One region of the Brevibacterium sp. UBA7493 genome, then DNA from elsewhere that is predicted to be linked to it. Evidence: riboswitches for the same ligand, from Rfam matches in the RefSeq annotation. Region 1 holds a riboswitch; the other holds the start of a gene.
What was found. A riboswitch is a leader RNA that binds a small molecule or an ion and turns the genes downstream of it on or off. The one in region 1 is predicted to bind thiamine pyrophosphate.
Positions count from the first base shown of each region.

Region 2: it holds a riboswitch for thiamine pyrophosphate, as region 1 does, so the genes downstream of both, thiM (hydroxyethylthiazole kinase) here and B4E96_RS00090 (ECF transporter S component) in region 1, are expected to answer to the same signal.

Region 1 covers NZ_DLOD01000001.1:18,174-23,896, reverse strand. The annotation lists gene B4E96_RS00105 (MmgE/PrpD family protein) at 1-194, opposite strand, end outside; gene B4E96_RS00100 (hypothetical protein) at 465-1,406, opposite strand; gene B4E96_RS00095 (DUF4916 domain-containing protein) at 1,507-2,046, shown strand; TPP riboswitch at 2,047-2,152, shown strand; gene B4E96_RS00090 (ECF transporter S component) at 2,182-2,823, shown strand; gene B4E96_RS00085 (ABC transporter ATP-binding protein) at 2,823-4,307, shown strand; gene B4E96_RS00080 (energy-coupling factor transporter transmembrane component T family protein) at 4,304-5,107, shown strand; gene B4E96_RS00075 (class I SAM-dependent DNA methyltransferase) at 5,120-5,719, opposite strand.
Region 2 covers NZ_DLOD01000010.1:139,837-145,559, reverse strand. The annotation lists gene B4E96_RS06745 (metal-dependent transcriptional regulator) at 1-588, shown strand, start outside; gene B4E96_RS06740 (metal ABC transporter permease) at 577-1,440, opposite strand; gene B4E96_RS06735 (metal ABC transporter ATP-binding protein) at 1,437-2,333, opposite strand; gene B4E96_RS06730 (metal ABC transporter substrate-binding protein) at 2,389-3,366, opposite strand; gene B4E96_RS06725 (acyl-CoA thioesterase) at 3,467-4,321, opposite strand; TPP riboswitch at 4,476-4,572, shown strand; gene thiM (hydroxyethylthiazole kinase) at 4,560-5,423, shown strand; gene thiE (thiamine phosphate synthase) at 5,420-5,723, shown strand, end outside.

The DNA.
Region 1 (5,723 bases):
TGGGTCGGTGCGTCACGGCGGACCGAGGCGGCGGCGACGGCGGCGTTGTCGATGATGCGGTTGATGACCATGTCGGTCACGTCGGCTTCGACGGCGACGGGATCGGATGCGACTTCTGCGATCTTCCAGGCCAGCTGATCTTCGCGGGGGAGGTTTTCCGAGCTCTTATACGTGCGGACTTCATGGTTGATCATGGAGATTCTCCTTATCTCGACGTCGGCAGCCGAGGTGTCGGCGACGCTGACCGTCAGGGCCCGAGGTGTTCGCGGGCTGCATTCAACTGTATGAGCGGCGCGGGCTGAGCGCCACGCCACACTTTATCTTGATATCAAGATAAAACATGAGCAGGGGCAGCACAAACGCCGTACGTTCTCTAGGATGCCACGCGCACATGTGGCCTCGCTCACCGGGTCCCGTCCCAGCTGCGCGGCCAGCCCGCTGGCCTGCGCTGATGCCCTGCCGGTTCAGTCCTCTGCCGGCTGTCCGGTGCCCTGGATGATCGAGACGAGGGTGATGAGCGACAGCCGGGCTCCCGGATGCGCCCGGAGCTTGCTGTCTCCGGCGTCGATGAGCACGCCGCCGGAGCGCCAGTCACCGAGAATCCGCAGCAGGGTCTCAGACGTGCCGGCGAGCACGACATGGGCGAAGCTCTCCCCGGAGATCGTCTCCGGGGCGTAGCCGAGGAGCCGGAAGAACTCGGCGGTGTGGGCCTTGAGCCGCTCGTCGGTCTCGAGCACAGCGTGGATCTGCTCGGATTCGGGCAGGCTCACCCGCCCGCCGGCACCGAGGTACATCGCCAGGGTCGAGAACAGCGGGATATCGAGGTCACCGGCGCCGGTGACCTGGGTGTTGACCTGCTGCCAGTGGTTCGCCGCGGCGAGCGCCCAGACGCTGAGCCAGCGGGCGAGCGCCCCGGCCTGCTCGTCACTGGGCTCGATCGCACGGTCCTCAGCCACCGCCTCGGCGACGGGGCTGAACAGCTCGGGCAGGCCGACGGTCACCGACTCAGGCCCGGCCTGTTCGAGCATGCCGGTCAGCAGCAGCGTCGCCCAGGCCCGCTCGGTCAGCGGCAGCTCAGCCAGCGTCTTGGCGCCACCGGCCTCTTCGAGTCGGGCGAGTTCGGCGACAGCGGCGAGCTCCTCACCGCTCAGCTCGCCGGTCTCGGCGGCCGGGCGCTGCGCGTTCGGACCGGAGGCGACCCAGTGCCAGATCCGCAGCGCGGCGGCCACGACCGACACCTCGGCGATCTGGGCGGCGTCGACAGCCTGCGATTCGGGCTGGTCGATCTGGTCCTCGGCGTCCAGGAGGCCGAAGAGGGTCATGGCGATCGGGTGGTAGTGGGCGCTGATCTCGTCGGCGAGATGCTGGTCGGCGCCGGTGGGCTGCTCGTTCATGTCATCGCTCATGCCCCGAACCTATCGCAGCCCCGGCGGTTCACGCTTCCCGCTCCTGGGGACATGCGCCTGGAGTCTGGCCTGACCAGAGCCCGTGTGGAACCATGGGACTATGACACGCACCGCTTTGGCTTTCGATGAGAACTGGCTCGAACCCGATGAGCTGGCCCGGCTGCGCAGACGCCTGCCGATGGCCTACATCAATGCGGTGCCGGTGCTGCTTGACGACCACGGTGTGCCGGACAAGGTCGGGCTGCTGCTGCGCACCGGCGATGACGGCTCGCTCGTGCGCGAGGTGATCGGCGGGCGGGTGCGCTTCCACGAGACCCTGCGCGATGCGCTCATGCGCCATGCCGAGAAGGACCTCGGGCCGCTGGCGTTTCCGTCGCTGCCGAGCTCGCTCAACCCGTTCCACGTTGCCGAGTACTTCCCGACCGAGGGTGCCTCCAAGCTTCACGATCCGCGCCAGCATGCGATCGCCCTGTGCTACATCCTGCCGGTGCAGGGTGAGTGCACGCCGCGCCAGGATGCGCTCAGCCTCGACTGGCTGACCCCGGACGAAGCACTGCGCGAGGACATCGTGGCGGAGATGAACCACGGACAGGAGCACATCGTCAAAGCCGCCCTGGCGTACATGGGTCTGCTACCGTAGACGCGACGACAGGGGAGCGCTCATGAGGAGCGCTGAGAGTGCACAGCTGCAGACCCTCGAACCTGACGCGGTTCATACCGCCGGAGGAAGTCGAGTCTCTTCACCCCTCCTTGCCTGATTGAAGGAGGATTTGCGATGTCTGACGTCCAGACCCGCCACACCCATTCCGAACCCAACAACATGCCTGCCGGAGTTCCGGCGACGATGCGCTGGAGGGTCGTCGACATTGTCGTCGCCTCCGTGCTCGCCGTCGCGATCGGCATCGTGTTCTGGGCCTGGTCGAACTCCTGGGAGACGATCAGCGCCCCGTTCCAGGCCCTCTACCCGCCGACGAAGGGACTGCTGACCGGCGTGTGGGTGCTCGGCGGCGTGCTCGGCGGGCTCATCATCCGCAAGCCCGGTGCAGCGCTGTACGTCGAGGTGCTCGCTGCGATTGTCTCGGCGGTGCCGGGCAACTACTTCGGGCTCATGGTCATCGTCTCCGGGCTCATCCAGGGCTTCGGCGCTGAGATCATCTTCGCGTTGCTGCGCTACCGCCGCTACACCTTCATCGCCACGCTGCTCGCCGGCCTGGGTGCCGGGCTGTCGCTGGCGATCGGCGAGAACATCCTCTACAACGCCGCCTGGACGTTTGAGCACAAGGCGCTCTACACCGTCTTCGCCGGCATCTCCGGCATGGTGCTCGCCGGCCTCGTCTCGTGGTTCGCGCTCAAGGCGATCGCCCGCACCGGTGCGCTGGGCGCCTTCGCGTCCGGACGCAGCGCGCGAGAAGTCTGATGGCCGCCGCGACCCGCGGCGTCGACGTCCTCGCCCGCGGCTTCGGCTGGCGGCACTCCGGGCGCAAGCGCGCCGCTGTCAGCGACATCGACCTGCGCATCGAGGCCGGTGAGCGCGTCCTGCTGCTCGGCTCCTCAGGGGCTGGGAAGTCGACGCTGCTGCATGCGATCGCAGGAGTCCTGCCGGCCGAGTCCGGGTACCGGACCGGCGAGCTGCTCGTCGGCGGCCGCCCACCGGATCCCACCTCGGGCACCACCGGGCTCGTCCTGCAGGACCCGGACGCGCAGGTGGTGCTCGCCCGGCTCGGCGACGATGTGTGCTTCGGGATGGAGAACACCGGCGTCGACCCGGCCGCGATGCCCGCCCGCGCCCGCAAGGCGCTGTCCACCGTCGGCCTCGATCTGCCGTGGGATCATCCGACGTCGGCGCTGTCCGGCGGGCAGAAGCAGCGCCTTGCTCTGGCCGGCGTGCTCGCCATGGCTCCCGGGCTCATGGTGCTCGACGAGCCGACGGCCAACATCGATCCGGCCGCCGTTCCCGAGGTGTGCCAGGCGGTTCTCGACGCGCAGGCCGCCTCTGGTGCGACCCTGCTCATCGTCGAACACCGGGTCGACATCTGGGCCGATCACGTCGACCGGATCATCGTGCTCGGCGAGTCCGGGCTGGTCGCCGACGGTGCGCCCGATGCGGTGCTGCACGGCCCGGCGCTGCGCGGCACCCTGGCTGGCGCTGGGGTCTGGCTGCCTGGTGCCGCACTCCCCCAGCCGCGCGTCCCGCGGCCGGCGGGTGCGGTGCTGCTGGAGGCCGAGAAGCTCGCCGTCGCCCGCTCCCGCCGTGGCCCGGTCGCCGTCAGTGACCTCAGCGTCGACCTCGCCGAAGGCCAGGCGCTCGCACTCGTCGGGCACAACGGCGCTGGCAAGTCGACGACCGCGCTCACCCTCGGCGGCCTGCTGCCTGCCCGTGCTGGGAGGGTGCGGGCCACGCCGCGGCTGCTCGACCTCGGGCGCGGGGCGCCCCGCCGCGACGACCCGCACCGGTGGCCGGCGGCTGACCTCGTCGCCCGGATCGGCACGGTGTTCCAGGAGCCGGAGCATCAGTTCCTGACGACCACGGTCGCCGATGAGCTGCGGCTGGGTCCGCGCCAGGCCGGTTGTGCCCAGGCCGAAACCGAGGCGCGGGTGGCCGAGCTGCTCGAACGCCTGCGGCTGACCCGGCTGGCGCATGCGCATCCGCACACGCTCTCCGGTGGGGAGAAGCGGCGGCTGTCGGTGGCGTGCATGATGGCGACCCGCCCGCCGGTGCTCATCATCGACGAACCGACCTTCGGCCAGGATGCGAACACGTGGCGGGAGCTCGCGGCGCTCAGCTGCGAGCTGCTCGATGCTGGGACCGCGCTGCTGACCGTCAGCCATGATGCGGAGTTCCTCCAGGCGATCGCCGCTGAGCGGATGCTCTTCGGCCGCGGACAGGCGGTGCGCGCATGAACGCCGACCTCCTCGTCCCCGTCGTCCGGGAGACCCCGCTCGTGCGCTGCAATCCAGTCGCCAAGCTCGCCGCCGGTGCAGTGCTCGCCATCGCGGTCGTGCTCAGCATCGACGTCGTCTCCGCCGCGGTCATGCTCGGACTCGTCATCCTCATGCTGCCGCTCACCGGCCTCGACCTGGCCGTGCTCGTCAAGCGGCTGTGGTTCCTGCCGCTGGCCGCGCTCATGGCCGGCTGGGGCACCGCGCTGCTGTCGCAGAAGACCGGCACCGTCATCGTCGATGCCGGCCCTCTGCTGCTCACCAGCGACTCGCTGACGATGGGTGCTGCGGTGGCGCTGCGCGCGCTCGCGCTCGCGCTGCCGGCGGTCATGCTCATCGCGACGATCGACCCGACCGACCTGGCCGACAGCCTCATCCAGCACCTGCGGCTGCCGGCGACCTTCGTGCTCGCGGCACTCGCCGCCGCCCGGCTCGTGACCCTGTTCATCGCCGAATGGCAGACCCTCACCCAAGCCCGCCGGGCCCGAGGTGTGGCCGGCGGGAACGTGTTCGCCCGGATCAGCGGGTTCTTCCAGACCTCGTTTGCACTGCTCGTGCAGGCGATCCGGCGCGGCACCCGGCTGGCGATGGCGATGGAGGGCCGCGGCTTCGGTGCGCAGAACCGCACGTGGGCGCGGGTCTCGACATTCCATCCCCGCGACGGAGCCCTCGTCGCCGGTGCGATCATCGCCGCTGCCGTCACGATCGGTGCGGCGGTGGCGGCTGGGACCTGGAACTTCATCTTCACGATCGGGTCGTGACACCCGCCGTGTTCAGGCCCGGACGGAGACGCAGACGAGGAAGTCGCTGTCGGCTGCGAACGGCTGCAGCGTCCAGGTCGCGAAGCGGTGCTCGATGCGCAGGCCGGCCTGCGTGAGGTCGTCGGCGTATTCGTCGAAGTCGTAGCCGCGGCCGGCGCCGAAACCGGTGATGAGCCGCCCGCCGGGGGCGAGCACGGAGGCGAGGTTGGCGATGACGGCTGAGCGGGAGGCGGGGTCGAGGAAGGTCATGACGTTGCCGGCGCTGGCGGCGATGTCGAAGCCGTCGCCGAGCTGCTCGGGGCCGGTCTCGGCGAGGTCGCCGACGTGCCATTCGCCTGCCGGGCAGGTCTCGCGCGCCTCGCTGATGAGCACCTCGTCGAGGTCGATGCCGACGATGCTGTGGCCGCGCTCAGCCAGGTATGCTCCGACTCGGCCGGTGCCGCAGCCGGCGTCGAGGATGCGGCTTCCGCGTTCGGCCATCGCGTCGATGAGCCGGGCCTCGCCGTCGAGGTCGTGGCCGGCGGCGGCGAGGCTGCGCCAGCGCTCGGCGTAGCGGTGCGAGTGCTCGGGATCCTTGGCGATCATCTGCGCCCACTGGTGCTGGTAGCTCATGGGC
Region 2 (5,723 bases), on a different contig from region 1:
CAGCCCAGCATCATCGCCGAGAAGGCCGGCCTGAGGATGTCGACGGTCTCCGATGCGATCAAACGCCTTGGCAGGCAGGGACTGGTGACCCACACCCGCTACGGTGCGGTGTCGCTGACCGAGGAGGGTCGGGCGCATGCGGTGCAGATGGTGCGCCGCCACCGGCTCATCGAGACCTTCCTCGTCCAGGTGCTCGGCTACGGCTGGGATGAAGTCCACGATGAGGCCGAAGTGCTCGAACACGCCGTCTCCGATGAGCTCGTCGACCGGATCTCAGCCCACCTCGGCAACCCCGGCCGCGACCCGCACGGCGACCCGATCCCAGCCGCCGACGGTCAGGTCGCCACACCTCGGGCCCGGCAGCTCACCGACTGCGAACCCGGATCCGACTACCGGCTCGAGCGGATCTCAGATGCCGATCCGGAACTGCTGCAGTTTCTCGCCGAGCGCGGCATTGAGGTCGGCACCGATGTCACACTGGCCGCAGGAGCCCCGTACTCCGGCACGCTCGTGCTCGAACGCGAGGGCCAGCCCGCACTCACCCTCGGGGCCGAGGCGGCTGCTGCGATGTGGGCCTCACAGCGCTGAGCGCAGTCGCCGGTGCTTGAGCTGCCGGGCGATGACCCCCTGGCGGGGGCTGAAGAGGTAGATGAGGGTGAAGACGAAGCCCTGAGCGAGCACGATCATGCCACCCGACGCGGTATCGGCGTAGTAGCTGGTGTACAGGCCGATAAGCGAGCAGCCGACCGAGATCGCCGGGGCGAGGATGAGCATCATGCTCATCCGGTTCGTCAGCAGGTAGGCCGAGGCGCCGGGGATGATGAGCATCGCCACGACCAGGACGACGCCGACGATCTGCAGGGTCGCCACCGCGGTGACGGCCAGCAGGGCGAGCATGACCGCGCCGATGAGCCGCGGGCTCATGCCGATCGCATGTGCATGGGTCGGGTCGAAGGCGTAGAGCGTGAAGTCGCGGCGCTTGACCAGCACGACAAGCAGCACGGCGAGCGTGAGGATGAGGATCTGGGTGAGGTCCTGCCGGGAGACGCCGAGGATGTTGCCGAAGATGATGTGCGTGAGGTCCGTGTCCGAGGGGGTGACGGACACGAGCACGATGCCCAGGGCGAAAAGCGTGGTGAACACGATGCCGATCGCGGCATCCTCCTTGACCCGGGAGGTGTCGCGCACCGTCCCGATGAGGATGACGGCGAGGAACCCGAATGCGAGCGCGCCGATGGCGAACGGCACGTCGAGGACATAGGCGAGCACGACCCCGGGCAGCACCGCATGGGAGACGGCATCGCCCATAAGCGACCAGCCGATGAGCACCAGCCAGCATGACAGCAGCGCACACACGATCGAGACCATGACCGCGGCGATGAGCGCGCGGGTCATGAACTCATAGGAAACCGGGTCGGCGAGCAGGTGGATGATGTTCAATGCGGTTCACCGTCCCAGTTCCCATCGCTGGCCGCAGCGTCGCCGTCAGTCGGGGCCCCGCCGGCAGCCGGGGTCTCTCCGGCCCGCCGGTTGTTGGTCGGCCTGTCGGTCGGCCGGCCGAGCGGATCGAGTCCGAAGGCCAGCGCCAGGTTCTGCGGACGCAGCACCTCGGCAGGCGAGTCGTGCAGCAGCACACGCCGCATGAGCAGGATCGCCTCATCGGCCAGATCCGGCAGCGCGTGCAGATCGTGGGTGGACACGACGATCGTCGTCCCGGCATCGGCGGCCTCGCGCAGCACCGTCGAGATCATCTGCTCAGAGCGCTTGTCGACGCCGGCGAAGGGCTCATCGAGCAGCAGCACCGTGGCCTCCTGCGCCAGGCCCCGGGCGACGAAGGCGCGCTTGCGCTGCCCGCCGGAGAGCTGGCCGATCTGCCGGCCGGCCAGCTCGGTGAGCTCGACGCGGGCCAGTGCGGCCTCGACGGCGTCCTGGTCGGCCCGCGTGAGCCGGCGGGTGATCCCGGTGCGCCCGTAGCGGCCGGTGCCCACTACCTCGCGCACGGTGATCGGGAAGTCCCAGTCGACGATCTCGGCCTGCGGCACGTACCCGATGAGCCCGGCCCGCCGGGCCTTGGCAGGCGGCAGGCCGGCGATGCGCACGGAACCCGACTGCGGTTTGAGGCTGCCGACGATCGACTTGAACAGGGTGGACTTACCGGCGCCGTTCATGCCGACCAGACCGCAGATGCGGCCGCGGCCGATGACGGCGCTCGCCTCGTCGAGAGCCAGCACGGAGCCATAGCGCACTGTGACGTTCCGGACCTCCAGGGCGGTGGACGCGCCGGGTCCGGGCGGGTGCGCCGCAGGCTGGTGCGGGGGGCGGGGAGGGGTCATCGGTGTCCAGTCAAGCGCAGCCGGATGAACGACGCCGGTGAGACTGCGGCGGCCGTCATGCGCCTGCGGCCCCGGTCAAAGCATCGGCGATGGTCTCGGCATCGTGGGTGATGAGATCGAGGTAGGTCGGCACGGGGCCGTCGGCGGTGGTGAGCGAGTCGACGTAGAGGGTGCCGCCGAAGCTCGCGTTGGTGGCGTCCACGACCTGCTGCATCGCCTTGTCGTTGACGGTCGATTCGCAGAACACGGCCGGGACGTCGTTTTCGCGCACGAATTCGATGGTCGAGGCGACCTGCTGCGGGGTCGCCTCGTGCTCGGCGTTGACCGGCCAGATGTACTTCTCCGTCAGCCCGGCGTCGCGGGCGAGGTAGGAGAAAGCGCCTTCGCAGGTGACGAGCGCACGCTGGTTCTCCGGCAGGGTCTCAAGCGTGTCGGTCAGCTTAGTCTCGACTTCGGTGAGCTTGGCAGTGTAGTCCTCGGCGTTGGCCTCGAAGTCCGCAGCGTGGTCGGGGGCGAGCTCCGAGAAGGCCGTCACCATGTTCTTGGCGTAGATCGCGGTGTTGGCAGGTGACATCCAAGCGTGCGGGTTCGGCTTGCCGGCGTAGGCGTCCTCAGTGATGTCGATCGGCCTGATGCCCTCGCTGAGCACGACGTGCTTCGTGCCGGCGACGTCGATGAACTGCTCGAACCACTTCTCCAGGCCCATGCCGTTCTCGAGGACGAGGTCGGCTTCCTCAGCGTGCCGGATGTCGCTGGGGGAGGGCTCGTAGCCGTGGATCTCCGCGCCTTCCTGCGTGATCGACTCCACCCGCAGGTGATCGCCTGCAACGTTGGCGGCGATGTCCTTGAGGACGGTGAAGGTGGTGAGCACCAGTGGGCGGTCGTCGTCCGTGCCCGAGGTGGCTGCTGGGCTGCAGGCGGACAGTGCCAGTGCGGCTGCGCTCACCAGGCCGGTGATGAGAAGGGGGATGCGCCGGGTGCGACTGTGCGCGCGAGGTGAGCGCAGGCGATGGAGGGGGGATCGGAATGCCATGGCATCACAATAGTTCCCCGCAGCGAATCTTCAAAGTTCGCATATGCGAACTATTTGATGTGCGCAAGCGAGCGCGGGGTGCGGGGTCGGCTTAGGGATCTCAGTCCTTCTTCTGCCGACCGATCCCGCGGTAGTGCTGCAGCTGCTCCGGGGTTAGCCTGCGGAACAGGGCTTCCTGGGCGACCGAGGCGACGAGCACGCCGTCGGCTGTGGTGATGTCGCCGGTGTACAGACCGCGGCCGTAGGCGGCGGAGCGCGGGGCGTAGTCGCACAGCACCCAGTCGTTCATGTTCACCGGCCGGTGGAACCACAGCGAGTGATCGAGGCTGGAGCCGGACTTGAACTCATCGGTATTGAACGCCCCCAGACCTGATGAGATGTCGGATAGGTAGGTCAGGGCGCAGATGTGCAGCAGGTCGGAATCGCCGAGGTCCTCTGTGCAGCGGGCCCAGAACCGGACCGGGTAGTCGGTCGTGGTGAACGGCTGGTCGGTGCTGCGGGCTTCGAAGGAGAACATCCGCGGCATCGGCGAGGGGTTCCCGAACCGGATCTCGGCCTCGGCGGCGGCCGTCGGGCCCTGCAGGTCGGGGCTTTCGTTGCCGCGGGTGAAGTTGATGGCCATATTGAAGATGACATCGCCGTCCTGGGTGGCGACGACCCGGCGGGCGGAGTAGGAGCCGCCGTCGCGGTCTCGGAAGACCTGGAAGACCGTCGGCCGGGCGGCATTGCCCGGGCGCAGGAAGTAGCCGTGCAGGGAGTGCGGCTTGCGCTCCTCATCGACGGTCAGGGCCGCGGCGTGCACCGACTGCGCTGCGACCTGCCCGCCGTAGAGGGCATAGGGCTCATCGAAGACGTAGCCAGCGCGGTAGATGTTCTTGTCGATCTTCTCCAGCTGCATGAGATCGAGGAACGAGCCCTCGCCGGTTTCGCTGGGTGAGAAGAGCACATCGCTCACAGGTTTCCTCCGCTTTCATCAGGTGCGCTGCCGGTGGCCGACGGATTTCGCCGTCTGCTCCGATCCTAGCGACCCATGCATGCGGACTCCGCGCGCCGCCGCGCCGTCACACTCCAGCGCAAACTGGCGTCATCAGCCAGGACTGTTAGAGTGGCGGACAGACATGGGGTGCCCGGCAGGCCGGGCTGAGAACATACCCATCGAACCTGATCTGGATCATGCTGGCGAAGGGATTGTCATGACACAGCAGCACCCATCTGCCCCCGCACAGACGGCGGCCTCGATACCCGATCTCGCAGCGGCTGCCACCGCGGTGCGGGAGTCGAATCCGCTCGTCCAGTGCATCACGAACACCGTCGTGCAGCCGCTCAGTGCCAATGCGCTGCTGGCGATCGGCGCCTCACCGGCGATGATCAACCACGAAGCCGATGCCGCCCAGTTCACCCGCATCGCCGACGGCCTGCTCATCAACTTCGGCACCGCCAGCTCCCACAACTTCCTCGCCGCCGACGCCTCCATCACCGCCGCCCGTGAGACCGGCACCCCCTGGGTGCTCGACCCCGTCTCCTACGGTGTCATCGACTACCGCACCACCCGCATCAAGCAGGCCCTGACCTGGCAGCCGACCGCCATCCGCGGCAACGCCTCCGAAATCGCAGCCCTGGCCGGCACCGGTGCCGGTGCTCGCGGCGTCGACTCCACCGACGAGGTCGAAGCCGTCCTGGAGGCTGCGATCCAGCTCTCCCACGCACTCGGCTCCGTCGTCGCTGTCTCCGGCGAGGTCGACGCGATCGTCCACGCCGGTGAGCAGGTGCGCATCGCCCGGGTCTCCGGCGGTTCGGACTACATGCCGCTGGTCGTGGGCACCGGCTGCTCGCTAGGCGGTGTCGTCGCCGCCTACCTCGGCGCTCTGCCGGCCGACCCGTTCGCCGCGGTCGTCGCCGCCCACGCCCACTATGCAGCCGCCGGTACCCGCGCGGCCAGCACGAGCCGCGGGCCCGGCAGCTTCGCCGTCGAGTTCCTCGACGCCCTGCATTCCGTCACCGCCGCGGACATCGCCGCAGTCAGCGTCAGCTACGACACCGTGGAAGTCACCGCATGAGCCACGATCGCCTCGCCGAGGTCGACACCGCCCTGTACTTCATCACCGACACCGCCCAGTGTGCTGCCGCCGGCCGGTCGGTGGCCGAGACCGTCGCCGAGGCGGTGGCCGGCGGGGCGGGAATGGTCCAGATCCGGGATAAGGACATCACCGACGACGCCATGTACGACCTCACCTGCGATGTGCTGCGAGCCGTCGACGAGGTGCTCGGCGATGCGAAGATCACCCGGCCGGTGCCGGTGTTCGTCAACGACCGCGTCGCCGTCGTCGAACAGCTCAACAGCGAAGGACACCTCGTGC